DNA from 3 places in the Exiguobacterium sp. FSL W8-0210 genome. Region 3 is predicted to be linked to each of the others. Evidence: riboswitches for the same ligand, from Rfam matches in the RefSeq annotation. Region 3 holds a riboswitch; each other region holds the start of a gene.

Region 1 (5,070 bases), 2.0 Mb from region 3:
ATAGCGCGACTTCAAGCTGCCGGCATCAAAACGATCGCGGTTGTCGCTTCAGTCAAACAGGCGTTAAAGGCAGAACAGGCGGGCGCTGATGTACTCGTAGCGGAGGGAGTTGAAGCGGCAGGTATCAATTCACCGCTCGAGTTGACGACGCTGACCTTGATTCCGCAACTCGTCGATCGGGCCAACATTCCGGTCCTGGCAGCGGGTGGGATTGGTGACGGCCGTGGACTGGCAGCTGTTCTGTTACTTGGTGCGGCTGGTGCCCAGCTCGGAACACGATTGATCGCGACGGAAGAGGCGAAGGTTCATTCGGCATACAAGGCGCACTTAATGGATGCGACCGATACCGATACACGTATCATCGGACGTTCCGTCGGATTCGTCCGACGTGTCCTTGATGGTCCTTACGTCGAACGACTCACAGCAGAGACACCTGCTGCTTTTCTCGATCAGACGAATGAGTCGTATCATATTACGGGCGCTCTTGAGGGCGATGAGGAGAAAGGGTATGTCAACGCTGGACTGGTTGCGGGATTGATTCATGATGTGCCGACTGTTGCGGAGTTGTTTACGCGCATGATGGCGGAAGCAGAGGAACAGCTGAAACAAACGACGACTCGTTTTACGACATGAGTATATAGTGAGGGACCCGTGATGCCACTTGTGGACAGCGGGTTTTTTCATGTTTTTTTGAAAATGGGACATTTGTCCTTTTCAAGTAGGGCACGAGTAAGGTCTACTCTAGTGTAGAGATTAAAGGAGGAGATGACGTGCAAGGAGTCGTGTTTGCTTTGATGAGCGGTCTGTTCATCGCCCTGCAAGGCATATTCAATGCGCGCCTTGCGACAGGCGTCGGACCGTGGTTGTCCGTATTGATCGTCCACTTTGTGGGTCTGATGGGTTGTTTAGTCATTTACAGTTTCGTACGAGATCGGAAAATCGGTGGCTTCCGTCAGTTACCGTGGATTTATGCAAGCGGCGGTTTGATTGGCGTGCTAGTCGTCGTAACGGAACTGACAGCAATCCAAAAACTCGGGATGACATGGGCGATGTGTTTATTACTCGTCGCACAGATTTTATGTGCGTTTGTGATTGATTTAAAGGGATGGTTCGGTGTCTTAAAAAAACAAGGAAATCGTGGTCAGTGGGTTGGTGTGGGTCTCATGCTTGCAGGAGTTGCGATTTTCTCACTTGCCTAAAGGGAGGGAATAAACATGGAAACCGTCATTCAACAGTACGGACTGGATACGATTTTGACGGAAGAGACGCGCGCTAGGTTGCGTCAAGAAACCTTCCAAAAAGGGGAACTCCTCTGTACGACAGGGGCAGCGATCGACCGGATGTACTTCATCGTCGCAGGCAAGGTCAAGATATCTGCTGCCTCGTCAGAAGGGAAACAGCGGATTCTGCGATTCAAGACACCACTGACAGTGATCGGTGACGCTGAGTTCATCAACGAACGGGAAGTATTGAATACGGTCGAAGCGGTGACCGACGTCGAGGTGTTGAGCGTACCGTATGCGATTTTACGCGAGCACAATACGACGAACGTCTTTCTGCAATTTTTATTACGCACGATCACAGCCAAGTGGTATGCCGACTCGAAATCAGCGTCGCATCACGTGTTGTATACCGTCGAAGAGCGATTTGCAGGGTATTTGTTATCGATCGCTTCTGAAGCCAGTGACAGTTTGTTTTATCAGGAGATGCGGACGTCGAACCTGCATGACGTCGCTGACTGGCTTGGAACGAGTTATCGCCATCTCAACCGGATCATCACGAAATTATGTGAAGAGGAGATTCTCGTTCGACGACGCGGGAAAATCATCATCGTCGATTTGGAGCGGATTCGCGAGAAGGCGAACGGTAACAGCTATGAGTAAGGAGGAACGAACATGGTAATAGGAATCGTGTGTGCCGTGTTGGCAGGGATGTTAATCAGTTTACAGACGGTATTGAATGCTCGGATGAGTGACGCGTTCGGTGCTTGGGCGACAACGACGCTGGTCTTCTTCGTCGGTTTCATCGGAGCAAGTGTCACGTATGTTCTGTTTCGTGGTGGAACAATCGGACAGATCCAAAACGTATCGCCACTCTATTGGTTTGGTGGACTTGTCGGTGTCGGCGTCGTTTTTTGTGTCATGCGTGGGATTCAGTTGCTTGGTCCGTCCATCGCGATCTCTGTCGTTCTGATTTCGCAGTTAAGCTTTGCTCTTGCTGTTGATACGTTCGGCTGGTTCGGTTTACCACAAATTGATTTATCGTTCGGTCAGCTCGTCGGTCTCGCCGTCATGGTATGTGGGATCTTCGTTTTGAAGCGGTATCAAGTCGTCGCGCCGGAAGAGAGGGCGAAGGATCAAGTAGAACGTGTTTCATGACTTATTTTTTTCATAACAATGAAACAGGTCAGCAAACAAATGTTTACTGACCTGTTTTTTATATGCATTTTTTGAATTAGACCGTCGTCGTATCTTTCCATTCCTGTTCGATGAAGGCATCACGACCAGAAGCAGCACGATCTTTTTTGTAGTGTTCTGGATTTTTCTTATGGAAGTCTTGATGGTACTCTTCCGCTGGATAAAATTCAGAAGCGGCATCAATCCGCGTCACGATCGGTTGTTTGAAACGGTTGCTTGCAGCAAGAGCGTCACGGGAAGTAATCGCAGCTTCATGCTGCGCATCCGTATGATAGAAGATTGCTGGCGCGTACTGCGTACCGCGATCTTGGAATTGACCTTCTGCATCCGTCGGATCCGTTTGGGGCCAGTAGAGTTCAAGTAAACGCTCGTACGGGAACAGGCTCGGATCAAACGTGATTTGGACGACCTCGAGGTGTCCCGTCGTTCCTGTTTTGACTTGCTCGTATGTCGGGTTATCGACGTGTCCGCCCATGTAACCTGATACGATTCCCTCGATTCCTGGTAATTCTTCAAATGGTGTCACCATGCACCAAAAACATCCACCTGCAAATGTTGCTTTTTCCATCTGTCTCTTCCTCTCCGTGGGAAATCCCCATTGTATGTCTGACAGCGAGAAAACGAAAACGACTCCTTCGCTTGGTTGCAAAAGGAGTCGCCGCTTTTTATCAACCAAAGCTTTCGCTTTGCTGGTCGTAGCACCTTGCTATGCGCAGGTTGCTGGGACGTCATCGATCCAGATCTCTCGGTCCACTCTTGATAAGGGTATATGAAGTTGATGTCATTCGTTATCATTGTTGTGATGATACCATTCACAAAGAAATAAAGTCAATCCTTAGAATTTAAGGCACGTAAAACGGTTGCTCCAAGTGTCTTCGCACCGATCAACAACGCTTGTTCATTGATCTCGTACTGTGGATGGTGCTGCGGATAGTTGACGCGACCGTCCGTATAGCCAGAGCCGGTAAAGAAATAACTACCCGGGACGTGTGTTAAGTAATGTGCGAAGTCGTCCGCCGCCATCATTGGTGTGAGTGCCCGGACGGATGCTTCCGGTAAGAAAGCAGCAGCTTCCTGAACGAGTTTTGTCTCATCCGGGTGATTCCAGAGCGCCGGGTAACCAGTCGTGAAGTCGATTGAATAGGTAGCACCGATGCCGGCACATGTCGTTTTGGCGACAAGATCGACTTCTTGCCGGAGCTGATGCCGCAGTGTTTCATTGAACGTCCGGATTTCCCCGACGATGCGTGCTTCACCCGTGACGATGTTCGGAGCCGTTCCCGCATGGAAAGAACCAATTGCAAGAACAGCAGGCTCAAACGGATCGACCCGTCGACTAACGAGATGTTGTAAGTTGCAGACGAGTTGCGCTCCAGCGACGAGCGCATCTTTTGTTTTGTGCGGTGCTTGCGCATGACCACCTTGACCATGGACGATGATTTCGAATTCGTCGATCGCACATAATGTATGTCCTTCCCGAAACCCAATCGTGCCAACCGGTAAATCATTTTCGAGATGTGTCGCGAAAATTGCATCGACCCCTTCGAGGACGCCGGCTTCGATCATTTGGATGGCTCCACCGGGAAAGACCTCTTCTCCATGCTGGTGGATGATCCGAATCGTTCCTTGCAATTGATCGCGTAACGGATAGAGTGTAGCAGCAAGGGCCATCACGATCGCCGTATGACCATCGTGTCCACATGCATGCATGACCCCGGGATGGATCGACCGGAAGGCAAGCGTCGTCTCTTCTTGAAGTGGTAAAGCATCAAAATCGGCACGGACCGCAATCGTCGGACCAGGCTGTTTGCCTTCGATCGTCGCGACGACACCACGACCTCCGACGGCTGTTTGATAAGGGATGCCCTGCTCCGCGTAAAAGTTTGCAATTCGTTCTGATGTGCGGACTTCCTGGAAAGAGAGTTCCGGATGTCGATGAAAATCACGACGTAACGCGATCATCGTCGGTTCGAATTGTTCAAGTGCTTCAAAAAGTTGAGTTTGCATCTTCAAGCTCCTTTGACGTGTGTCTTTTCGTGAAAATGGGTACAGATACAGGTAATCACGAAAGGGGATAATGAAACATGGGAGAAATCGTCGTCAACGCTGTACTTACAATCAAAGCAGGACTTGCGGATCAAGTCTTCCCGATTCTACAAACGGTTTATCATGCCTCACAAAAAGAAGAAGGGTGCTTACGTTATTCCTTACATCAATCGATCGAGGATGAGCATCAATTCATGCTGTATGAAGTGTATCGTGATGAAGAGGCACTTGAAGCGCATATCGCATCCGATCACTATAAAGCCTACCGTGAACAGATCGAGTTATACTTGATGGATCGACAAGTAACGAAATACGTCGAGATGACATTTTAACGTATTGCGATAAGAAGAGACGAACCCGTCGATTTCGACGGATTCGTCTTTTTTTGTCTTACATCGATTTAAATCCGAGGAAATGCTCTTGCCAACGCGGTTCGTAAATCGAGTTGATTTGAAGCTGTGAACCGCCTGCATGGATGAAGTGTTCGCTATCGAGCATGATTCCGATATGCGATGGACCATCTGTATAAGTGTTCTGGAAGAAGACGATATCCGAGCGTTTACCGCTTGCAATACTCGTCCGGCGATTTGTAAAGAAAGCACCGTAC
Region 2 (5,070 bases), 190 kb from region 3:
GCGTGCGAGTAACTGCATTGACGAGAGTACGACCTCCGGATCCTCGCCGCCAGCGACGCGCTCCGCGTATCGATTTTGAAAGGCGACGTCTTGATAGAGCGACGGATCCGAGAAGCGAATCCCCGTCATCCCAATCTCTTCTCCTTGATACACGTATGGAATGCCAGGTAATGTATGCAACATCAAACCGAGTAGTTTCGCACTCTCGACTCGGTATCGTTCACTGCCGAAGCGGGTCACTTGTCGCGTATGATCGTGGTTGTTGAGAAACTGTGAATTGACACCTAATGGGTATAAGACGTCATACCATCGTTTCTGAATTTCCTTGAATCGTAAAAGGTCCATCGCCTCCATGTCGTCCGCGATTTCGAAGTGAAACAGCGTTCGAAGTTCTTCACGTTCTTCACTGACATATAACAGACCGTCTTCTGGACCGACGAACGGAATCTCACCAACTGTAAACAAGTCTTTCCCGGCAAGGACGTTCGCATGCATTTCCTGAAGGAAGTCGTGCACACCTGGTTGATTCCCGAGATACGATAGATTAAACGGATTGACGACATCCTCAAGCGAACGTTTTTTGATCAAGTTGATGACGTCCATCCGGAAACCGTCAATCCCTTGAGCGATCCACCAGTTCATCATGTCGTAGATCGCTTGCCGGACAGCCGGTTGTTCCCAGTTTAAGTCCGGTTGTTCTTTCGCAAAGGAATGGAAATAATATTGTTCGCGCTCTTCACTCCACGTCCACGGGTTCGGCGCAAAGTAAGACCGCCAATTGTTCGGGGGCGTCTCTTTCGTTCCATCTTTCCAGATGTACCAATCATCCTTGTCGTGGATTCGGTCCCGCGACTGACGGAACCAGTCATGCTGGTCACTCGTATGATTGACGACCAAATCAAGAATTATCTTTAAGCCGCGTCCGTGAGCCGCTGTGATCAACTCTTGTAGATCGCCCATCGTCCCCGCCTTGTCCATGATCGTGTAATAATCGGCAATATCATAGCCATTATCGATGTCTGGAGAACGGTAACATGGATTTAACCAGACGATATCGACACCAAGCGATGCGATGTAATCTAGCTTGTCGATGACACCTCGCAAATCACCGATGCCGTCCCCATTCGAATCCTTAAAACTGCGCCAATAGACTTGATAGACGACTGCTTCTTTCCAGCTAGCTCGCTTCATCTCCTCACTCCTCTCCCTACTCTCTATTCCCGCTCCACATATCTGTACCTGTTTATTGGACGATTTTTTTGAATTTCAAAAAAGTTCTTTTCTTTTGACTGAATATTCGTTATCCTTGACGACAATACTACGAAGGAGGCACACATCCATGAAACATTTCGCTCCATCCATCGCCATCGATCGGCTTCCTGCTCCCGTTTTCGCTGAACTTGCGAACCGGATCGGTGCTGTGAAAGCTGCCGGACATGATGTCATTACCCTTGGTCAAGGAACACCCGATCAAACGACGCCCGTACATATTCTCGACGCCTTGAAACAGGCGATCGATGAGCCAACAAACCTTCAATATCCACCATTTCGTGGACATGATTTTCTAAAGCAAGCCGTCGCGAGCTTTTATGCGAACGAATTCGGCGTCACGATCGATCCGGCAACCGAGGTCGCAATTCTTCTCGGTAGTAAAGCCGGAATCGTCGCCTTACCACAAACGATCGTCAATCCTGGAGAAGGTGTCATCGTCCCGGATCCGGGGTACCCGGATTACCTGTCTGGAGCAGCACTTGCTGGTGCTTACCCGATTACACTTCCATTGCTTGAGAAAAATAACTTCCTGCCGGATTACGATTTACTTGATACGACAGATGTCGAGCGCGCCCGGATGTTGTTCCTCAATTACCCGAGTAATCCGACAGGTGCGACAGCGACAGCAGAAGCCTTCGAACAGACCGTTGCCTTCGCGGATGCCCATGATATTTGTGTCGTCCATGATTTAGCCTACGGCGGCATCAGCTTTGATGGTCCCACACGAAGCTTCTTGCAGACGGAAGGGGCGAAGGAGGTCGGAATCGAGTTGTTCTCACTCTCGAAACGCTTCAACATGTCTGGCTTCCGAATCGCTTTCGCGATCGGAAATCCGTCCGTCATCTCAAGCATCGAGACGTATCAGGAACATCTCTACGTCAGTGCCTTCACACCGATCCAACATGCAGCGACCGTTGCCCTGACGAGTGACCAGACATGTGTCCGTGAGTTAAGTAGCTTATACGAAACACGACGTAATGCCTTGTTCGCTAAACTCGATGCAATCGGTTGGAGCGGACCACGACCGGGCGGTTCCTTCTTCGTCTGGCTTCCGGTGCCTGAAGGATACACGTCCCAAAGCTTCACCGATCACCTGCTTGACGAAGCACACGTCGCTGTAACCCCTGGATCCTTCTTCGGCGAATACGGTGAAGGCTACGTACGGATCAGCTTGATTGCTGACGTCGAACGTCTAGAAGAAGCCGTCGATCGAATCGGAACGCTCAACCTGTTCCGGACACCTGTTGCGGAATAATTCTGAAAAAACATTTGACAGATGGGAATCATTTCCGTTAAAGTAAATCCCAACAGCATAACTACTTATCGAGAGCGACCGAGGGATTAGGCCCAACGACGTCCGGCAACCACCTGTAAGGAACGGTGCCACATCCTACAGAATGATTTTCATTCTGAGAGATAAGTTACGAAATCTTACACTTTCGTCGCTTTTTTCTGGTTGCTCTGCTACTAGGAAAAAGCGACTTTTTTTGTATGAGGAGATGAGCGGATGATTGAATTCAAACACATTACAAAACGGTTCGTTCGAGACCGGACCCCGATTTTTGCATTACGGGATGTCGATTTGACGATCCAAAAAGGAGAAATCTTTGGGATCATCGGTGAATCCGGTGCCGGTAAAAGTACGTTGCTTCGCCTAATCAATGGGCTTGAGCATCCGACACAGGGAACCGTCAAGGTCGACGGTGTCTCGCTCGGCGGGATGTCAAAAGCAGATTTGCGTCAACTTCGCTTGCGGACAGGAATGATCTTTCAGCATTTCCAATTGATTCAGTCGCGCAACGTCGCGGATAACATCGCTTTTGCGCTCAAGGCCGCTGGCGTCAAACGAGCAGATTTCCCGGAGCGAATTCGCGAACTCATCTCGCTCGTCGGACTTGAAGGATTTGAGACGAACTTCCCGAGTCAGTTGAGCGGCGGACAGAAACAGCGCGTCGGGATTGCCCGGGCACTCGCGAATGATCCAACCGTCTTGTTATGTGACGAAGCGACCTCTGCCCTTGATCCGGTCACGACGCTGCAGATTTTAGATTTGTTGAAAGATTTGAATGAACGACTCGGATTGACGATCGTCCTCATCACGCATGAGATCGATGTCGTCAAACAGATTTGCCATCGTGTCGCGGTCATGTCTCAAGGGGAAGTCGTCGAAGTTGCCTCTACATACGATTTGTTCAGTCAAGCCAAACATCCGGTGACACAACATTACGTCGACACGGCACTCCAGATCGAGCTACCGGAACGCATCTTGCAAGCGACACCGGGAAAGATCATCCGCCTACAGTTCACGGGCGAGAAGACCGGTGAAAGTACGTTGTCGGAAGCCATCCGTCGATACGATATCTCGGTCAGCATCCTGCACGGAAAAGTCGATTACATCCAAGACGTCGCTTTTGGTGTCCTAATCGTCAGCTTGACGGGATCCTCCGATCAAATCGCACCTGCCCTCGACTGGCTCGCGACGGAACTTCATACACTCGAGGTGATTCAGGATGTGGCTTGATCGTATTCAAACGATGTTACCTGAGCTCTTGAAGGCGCTCGGTGAGACGGCGTGGATGGTCGGAATTTCACTTGCCTTCGCATTGGTCGTCGGGATTCCGCTCGGGATTCTCTTGTTCGTCACCGACCGCGGTTTATTCTTTCAAAACATTGCCATCCGACGTGTCCTTGACTTCGTCGTCAACATCGTCCGGTCCTTGCCGTTCATCATCTTGCTTGTTGCCCTCATTCCATTAACGAAATTTTTGCTTGATAATACGATTGGTCCGACAGCAGCATCCGTCAGCCTCAGTGTCGCAGCGATTCCGTTTCTCGCACGACTCGTCGAAACATCACTGCGTGAGATTCCACCTGGTTTGATCGAAGCAGCGGAAGCGTGCGGTGCGAAACCATTACGGATCATCGTCAGTATCCTTTTACCAGAAGCACTCCCTGGCATCATTCAGGGCATCACGCTAACGACGATCAGTTTGATCGGCTTCTCGGCAATGGCTGGGATCGTCGGCGGCGGAGGTGTCGGTGACCTCGCGATCCGTTTCGGTTACTATCGCTACGATAATCTCATCATGATCGTGACGATCGTCGTCCTCATCGTCATCGTCCAAAGCATTCAAGCACTTGGGAATCAACTGGCGCGAAAAACAGATAAACGCTAATCATACATACAAAGGGAGAGTGGAATCATGAAAAAACGATACGCCTTTTTAGCAACAGCCTTACTCGGTGCAGGAGTCCTCGCAGGATGTGGAGACAGCAGCGCTGATGAAAAAGACAAGACGATCAAGATCGGGGCGACAAGCGGTCCTTATAGCGATATGGTCAAACAAGCGATTCAACCACAACTTGAAAAGCAAGGCTACAAAGTCGAAATCGTCGAGTTCAGTGATTATATCCAACCGAACATCGCGCTCGGTAGCGGCAATATCGACGCTAACTTATTCCAACACTCGATTTACCTGAAGACATTCTCTAAAGAAAAAAATCTCGACCTAAAAGGACTCATCACCGTTCCGACGGCACCGATGGGACTATATAGTAAGACGGCGAAGACACTTGACGACGTCAAGACGGGTGCTGAAGTCGCGACGCCGAATGATCCGACGAACCAAGCGCGGGCGTTGAACTTACTTGCGGAACAAGGCTGGATTGAACTGAAGCCAGATGTTGATCCACTGACTGTTTCAGAGAAAGATATCGTTAAGAATCCGAAGAAACTCGTCATTAAACCACTCGAGGCGGCTCAACTACCACGCGCCGTCGAAAGCGTCGATATCTCAG
Region 3 (5,070 bases):
CTTGTCTTTCTCATCGCCGTCACGTGTGACGATGATGTTGACGTATGGTGACGACTCATCTTCCGAAGCGATCGCGTCTTTCAATGGGTTCAGACCGTTATCGATCGCATAGTTCGTGTTGATGAGGACGGCGTCACCTTCATTGTTTTTGTAAGCTTGCGGAAGAAGTGAAGCTTCGATGTTCGTCTTGAACTTGAGTTTCTTCGGGTTCTCTGCGATATCACCGAGTTGTGCATCTGTCGTTTTACCGTCTTTAAGCTTGATCAACCCTTCGTTTTGAAGGAACGTCAAGACACGACCGCGTTCCGCGACGTTTGAGCTCGTTAAGATCGTTGCACCGTTTGGCAACTTATCGAGTGACTTGTATTTCTTCGAGTAGATACCGAGTGGTTCAACGTGGACGCCACCTGCGTTCGCAAACTTATACGATTTGTTTTCTTTCTCTTGTTGCTCAAGATACGGTACGTGCTGGAAGTAGTTCGCATCGATTTCTTTTGAAGCGAGCGCTTTGTTCGGAAGTACGTAATCTTGGAACTTCTTGATTTCAAGCTTGTAACCTTTTGCTTCGTATTCTTTTTTGACGTGCTCAAGAATCTTAGCGTGCGGTACGTTTGAAGCACCGATGACGAGTGTTTTGTCGTCGCTACCTGATCCTGATGATTTTTCGCCACATGCAGCAAGGCTGATTGCTAAAACGGATACAGCGGCAGTACCTACGAATTTTTTCCAAACTTTCATGAATGATTCCTCCAATATGAATAAAATTTGAATTAACGTTTATCGATCGCACGGATCAGCAAATCACCAATGATTTGGATGACGAAGACGATCGCTAAGATTAAGAGTGTCGCAATGACGATGACATCGTTTTGAGAACGCTGGAATCCTTCGATGAAGGCCATGTCCCCAAGTCCACCTCCGCCGACTACTCCGGCCATTGCCGTATAACCGACAAGTGAGACGAGTGTGACCGTGATACCAGAAACGATGGCAGGCAATGCTTCTGGGATTAAGACTTTATAGATGATTTGGAACTTCGTCGCGCCCATCGATTCCGCTGCCTCGATGACACCTTTATCGACTTCGCGTAACGCGAGTTCAACCATCCGACCGTAAAATGGTGCAGCACCGAAAATCAGTGCCGGTAATGCTGCCGTTGGTCCGAGGAACGAACCGACGATCGCTGTCGTAAATGGAATCAATAAGATCAGTAAGATGATGAACGGAATCGAACGGAAGACGTTGACGATCAAGCTCAACACTGAATAGAACGCCCGATTCTTGAACAATAACTCTTCGTTTGTCGCATACAATAGTAAACCAATGATCAAACCGAGAACGAATGTTGAAAACCCAGCGATTGCCGTCATATAGACGGTACTGCCTGTCGCTTCCCACACCATGTCCCAATCTAGGTTGTCAAAGAATGAAATCATCGGTGATCCACCTCCACTTCAACATCACTGGCTTGAAGCTTCGTGATGACCGCTTGTGTTGCTGCTGTTTCCCCGATCAACTGAATGAACAGTGTACCGAGTGCCCCTTCCTGTGATTGACCGACGTTTCCGCCGATGATGTTGAACAGGACCGGTGAATCCTTCATGACTTCCGCGAGGATCGGGCTTTCCGCTGTTGATCCGACGAACGTCAACTGAACGATTTTTCCGGTTGGGTACCGTTCGCGTAGTTTCGCGAACGTCAACTCGTTTTCCGAAGGCGACGTCAATTGTTTGACGAACTCCTTCGTCATCGCTTGCTTCGGATGACGGAAGACCTCTGCGACCGGTCCTTGCTCGACGATTTTACCGGCTTCCATGACGGCGACCCGGTGACAGATTTTTTGAATGACGTGCATCTCGTGTGTGATCAAGACGATCGTCAGTTTCAGTTTTTCATTGATGTCAACGAGTAACTCAAGGATTGAGTCCGTCGTCTTCGGATCGAGTGCACTTGTTGCCTCGTCACATAAGAGAACGTCCGGGTTCGATGCCAGTGCCCGAGCGATACCGACACGTTGTTTTTGACCACCGGATAATTGTGACGGATAGGCTTTTTCGCGTCCGTCCAAACCAACGAGTTGGATCAGTTCCGCTACCCGTTCCTTGCGGTGTGCTTTCGGGAAGCCACCGAGCTCGAGTGGGAACATGATGTTCTCTTCAACTGTTCGTGACCACAATAAGTTGAAATGTTGGAAGACCATCGAGACATTCTTACGGACGCCTCGTAATTCCTTTGGTTTTAGTGATGTCATTTCAACACCATCGATTTGGATCGAACCACTCGTTGGTGCTTCAAGCATATTCAGCAATCGGATCAAGGTCGATTTCCCTGCTCCGGAATAACCGATTATTCCAAAAATTTCACCGCGTTCGATTGTCAGATCGACATTCGCGACAGCTTCGACCGCTCCGCGCTTTGAGCGATAAATCTTTCCTACGTCTTGTAAACGAATCACAACTGTCCCTCCTAAAATAAAAAAAGTGCGCGCGTTTTAGAGCAAACGCGCGCACTTTTCAGTACACAAAACCATTTGCTCTCATCTCCCAGACTTTTGTCTGCTGGAATTAGCACCACTTCGGATTAGATCCGCGGTTGCCGGGTTTCATCGGGCCAGTCCCTCCACCACTCTCGATAAGAGTTTCGGTATTAAGTTTGTAGAATATATTCTGAATATTAGCAGGGGTTATTTTTGTTGTCAAACAGTTTTTTCAGAAACTTTTTCGAGGAACGTGAAAGCACGTGTTAAGTCTTCTTTCAAATCTTCCGCGTCCTCAAGTCCAACTGAAATCCGAACGAGACCGTCTGTGATGCCGAGTTCTGCCCGACGCTCTGCTGGGATCGACGCGTGCGTCATCCGTGCCGGAACGGAAATCAGACTCTCGACGGCACCAAGACTCTCAGCAAGTGTGAAGAAGTGTGTCGCCTCGACGAGTTTTTCTGCATTCGCTGCTGAACCAACATCAAAGCTGATCATCCCACCAAACCCAGTCGCTTGTTTCGCTTGGATGTCGTGACCAGGATGCGATGCAAGTCCCGGGTAGAAGATGTTTGAGACAATATCTTGCGCTTGTAGGAACGCAACGAGATCATGTGCTGTCTCTTCGATCGCATCCATCCGGATACCGAGTGTACGAAGACCACGGACGAGCAAGAAGCTGTCTTGCGGTCCAAGTACGCCGCCTGTCGAGTTTTGGATGAAGTGAAGCTCTTCGCCGAGCGCATCATCTTTGACGACGACAAGTCCAGCGACGACGTCCGAGTGTCCGCCGATGTATTTTGTTGCACTGTGCAAGACGATGTCTGCACCAAGCGCGAGTGGTTGTTGATGATATGGAGTCGCGAACGTGTTGTCGACGACGAGTTTAAGATCGTGACGTTTGGCAATCGTTGCGATGGCTGCGATGTCCGTTACTTTCAACAACGGGTTCGTCGGTGTTTCGACGTAGACGATCTTCGTGTTGTCTTGGATCGCTGCTTCCGTCGCTGCAAGGTCCGTCGTATCGACGAATGTCACTTGGATGTTGAACTTTGGTAAGACGCGTTGCATCAAGCGGAACGTACCACCGTAGACGTCATCCGTCATGACGATGTGGTCGCCAGACTCAAGCAAGTGGAAGACGGCATGGATCGCTGCCATCCCAGAACCGAAGGCAAAACCACGTGCGCCGCCCTCGAGATCCGCAATCAATCGTTCGATGCTCGTCCGTGTTGGGTTCGCTGTCCGTGAGTATTCGTATCCGTCCTTAAGTTGACCGATTTTATCCTGCTTGTATGTGCTTGTTTGATAGATCGGAGGTGTGACGGCTCCTGTTGCCCGGTCGACACCTGTTCCTCCATGAATCAATGCTGTCTTCTTACGCATGAGTTTCGTCCACCTTTTCAAAGATTTGTTGGCTTAAGTAGCGTTCGGCACTGTCTGCGAAGACGGTGACGATCGTACTGCCGGGGTGACGCTTCGCGATATCAAGCGCAGCAACGAGCGCTGCACCTGCTGAACTACCAACGAGTAATCCTTCGCGAGCAGCGAGTGTATGAACCGCGTCAAATGCATCGCGGTCAGAAATCGTATGAATCTCGTCGACGAGTTCACGCGGAACGAGACTTGGCCATTTCGCTGTTCCAATGCCTTCTGTCTTATGCGGACCGGCTGGACCACCATTTAAGACGGAGCCTTCCGGTTCGACGATCGCTGCTTTTGTACCGAGACGTTGTTTTAAGAAGTCCGCTGTTCCGGCGAACGTACCACCTGAACCACAACCGGCAACGAACCAGTCGATGTGCGGCAAGTCCGCAATCAGCTCAGGACCGAGTGTCCGCTGATACGTGACTGGGTTCTCTTCGTTTTCGAATTGTAACGGAACGTAACTGTTCGGAATTTCCTGACCGAGTTCTTTTGCCCGGTCGATAGCCCCTTGCATATCGAGTTCAGTCGGCGTGTTGACGACGGTTGCGCCGAGTGCCCGCATCAACGTCTGTTTTTCCTGACTGAATTTTTCCGGAACGACACAGATGACTTGAAGATTGTATTTTTTAGCGGCGAGCGCCAAGCCGATGCCGGTATTCCCGGCTGTCGGCTCAATGATCGTACCGCCTGGTGTCACATGTCCGTTTTCGATTGCTGCATCAACGAGTTGAATGCCAAGGCGGTCTTTGACGCTGCCCCCAGGGTTCATCCATTCGAGCTTCGCCAAAATGCGCGTACCAGCAGGCAAATCGAATGAAGTGATCTCGTAGAGTGGTGTGTTTCCGACGAGGTCGCGGACGTTGTTCGCGATCATCCGAAGACGATGTCCCATTCATCACGACCGGCAAGCATTTTCTCGGCATAGTGCTTCGCTCCTTTGAGGTCATGTGCGCTCGCAAATCCACATTGGACTTCGTTTTGCGCTGGAATCTCCTCTGCTGCAAGGACGTCTTTCAACGTCTTCTCAACGAGTTCGCTCATTTTTTCGACAGAGTCGAAGTTCATCATCGCCATGTAGAAACCTGTTTGGCATCCCATCGGCGAGACATCGATGACATCATCCGAGTAGTTGCGGATGTTTTCAGCAAGTAAGTGCTCGAGTGTGT

Evidence for each region. Region 3 has a riboswitch for S-adenosylmethionine ahead of MKY22_RS12490 (methionine ABC transporter ATP-binding protein). Riboswitches for the same ligand answer to the same signal wherever they lie in the genome.
Region 1: it holds a riboswitch for S-adenosylmethionine, as region 3 does, so the genes downstream of both, msrA (peptide-methionine (S)-S-oxide reductase MsrA) here and MKY22_RS12490 (methionine ABC transporter ATP-binding protein) in region 3, are expected to answer to the same signal.
Region 2: it holds a riboswitch for S-adenosylmethionine, as region 3 does, so the genes downstream of both, MKY22_RS13470 (methionine ABC transporter ATP-binding protein) here and MKY22_RS12490 (methionine ABC transporter ATP-binding protein) in region 3, are expected to answer to the same signal.

What each region holds. Positions count from the first base shown of each region.
Region 1 covers NZ_JBBOUK010000001.1:423,858-428,927, forward strand. The annotation lists gene MKY22_RS02280 (NAD(P)H-dependent flavin oxidoreductase) at 1-633, shown strand, start outside; gene MKY22_RS02285 (DMT family transporter) at 771-1,199, shown strand; gene MKY22_RS02290 (Crp/Fnr family transcriptional regulator) at 1,215-1,883, shown strand; gene MKY22_RS02295 (DMT family transporter) at 1,896-2,378, shown strand; gene msrA (peptide-methionine (S)-S-oxide reductase MsrA) at 2,455-2,985, opposite strand; SAM riboswitch class I at 3,080-3,183, opposite strand; gene MKY22_RS02305 (M20 metallopeptidase family protein) at 3,246-4,424, opposite strand; gene MKY22_RS02310 (putative quinol monooxygenase) at 4,502-4,795, shown strand; gene MKY22_RS02315 (SH3 domain-containing protein) at 4,854-5,070, opposite strand, start outside.
Region 2 covers NZ_JBBOUK010000001.1:2,582,575-2,587,644, forward strand. The annotation lists gene MKY22_RS13460 (alpha-glucosidase) at 1-1,191, opposite strand, end outside; gene MKY22_RS13465 (aminotransferase class I/II-fold pyridoxal phosphate-dependent enzyme) at 1,340-2,527, shown strand; SAM riboswitch class I at 2,590-2,695, shown strand; gene MKY22_RS13470 (methionine ABC transporter ATP-binding protein) at 2,780-3,793, shown strand; gene MKY22_RS13475 (methionine ABC transporter permease) at 3,783-4,448, shown strand; gene MKY22_RS13480 (MetQ/NlpA family ABC transporter substrate-binding protein) at 4,476-5,070, shown strand, end outside.
Region 3 covers NZ_JBBOUK010000001.1:2,388,785-2,393,854, forward strand. The annotation lists gene MKY22_RS12480 (MetQ/NlpA family ABC transporter substrate-binding protein) at 1-738, opposite strand, end outside; gene MKY22_RS12485 (methionine ABC transporter permease) at 771-1,436, opposite strand; gene MKY22_RS12490 (methionine ABC transporter ATP-binding protein) at 1,433-2,455, opposite strand; SAM riboswitch class I at 2,534-2,638, opposite strand; gene MKY22_RS12495 (bifunctional cystathionine gamma-lyase/homocysteine desulfhydrase) at 2,696-3,862, opposite strand; gene MKY22_RS12500 (PLP-dependent cysteine synthase family protein) at 3,855-4,778, opposite strand; gene MKY22_RS12505 (S-ribosylhomocysteine lyase) at 4,775-5,070, opposite strand, start outside.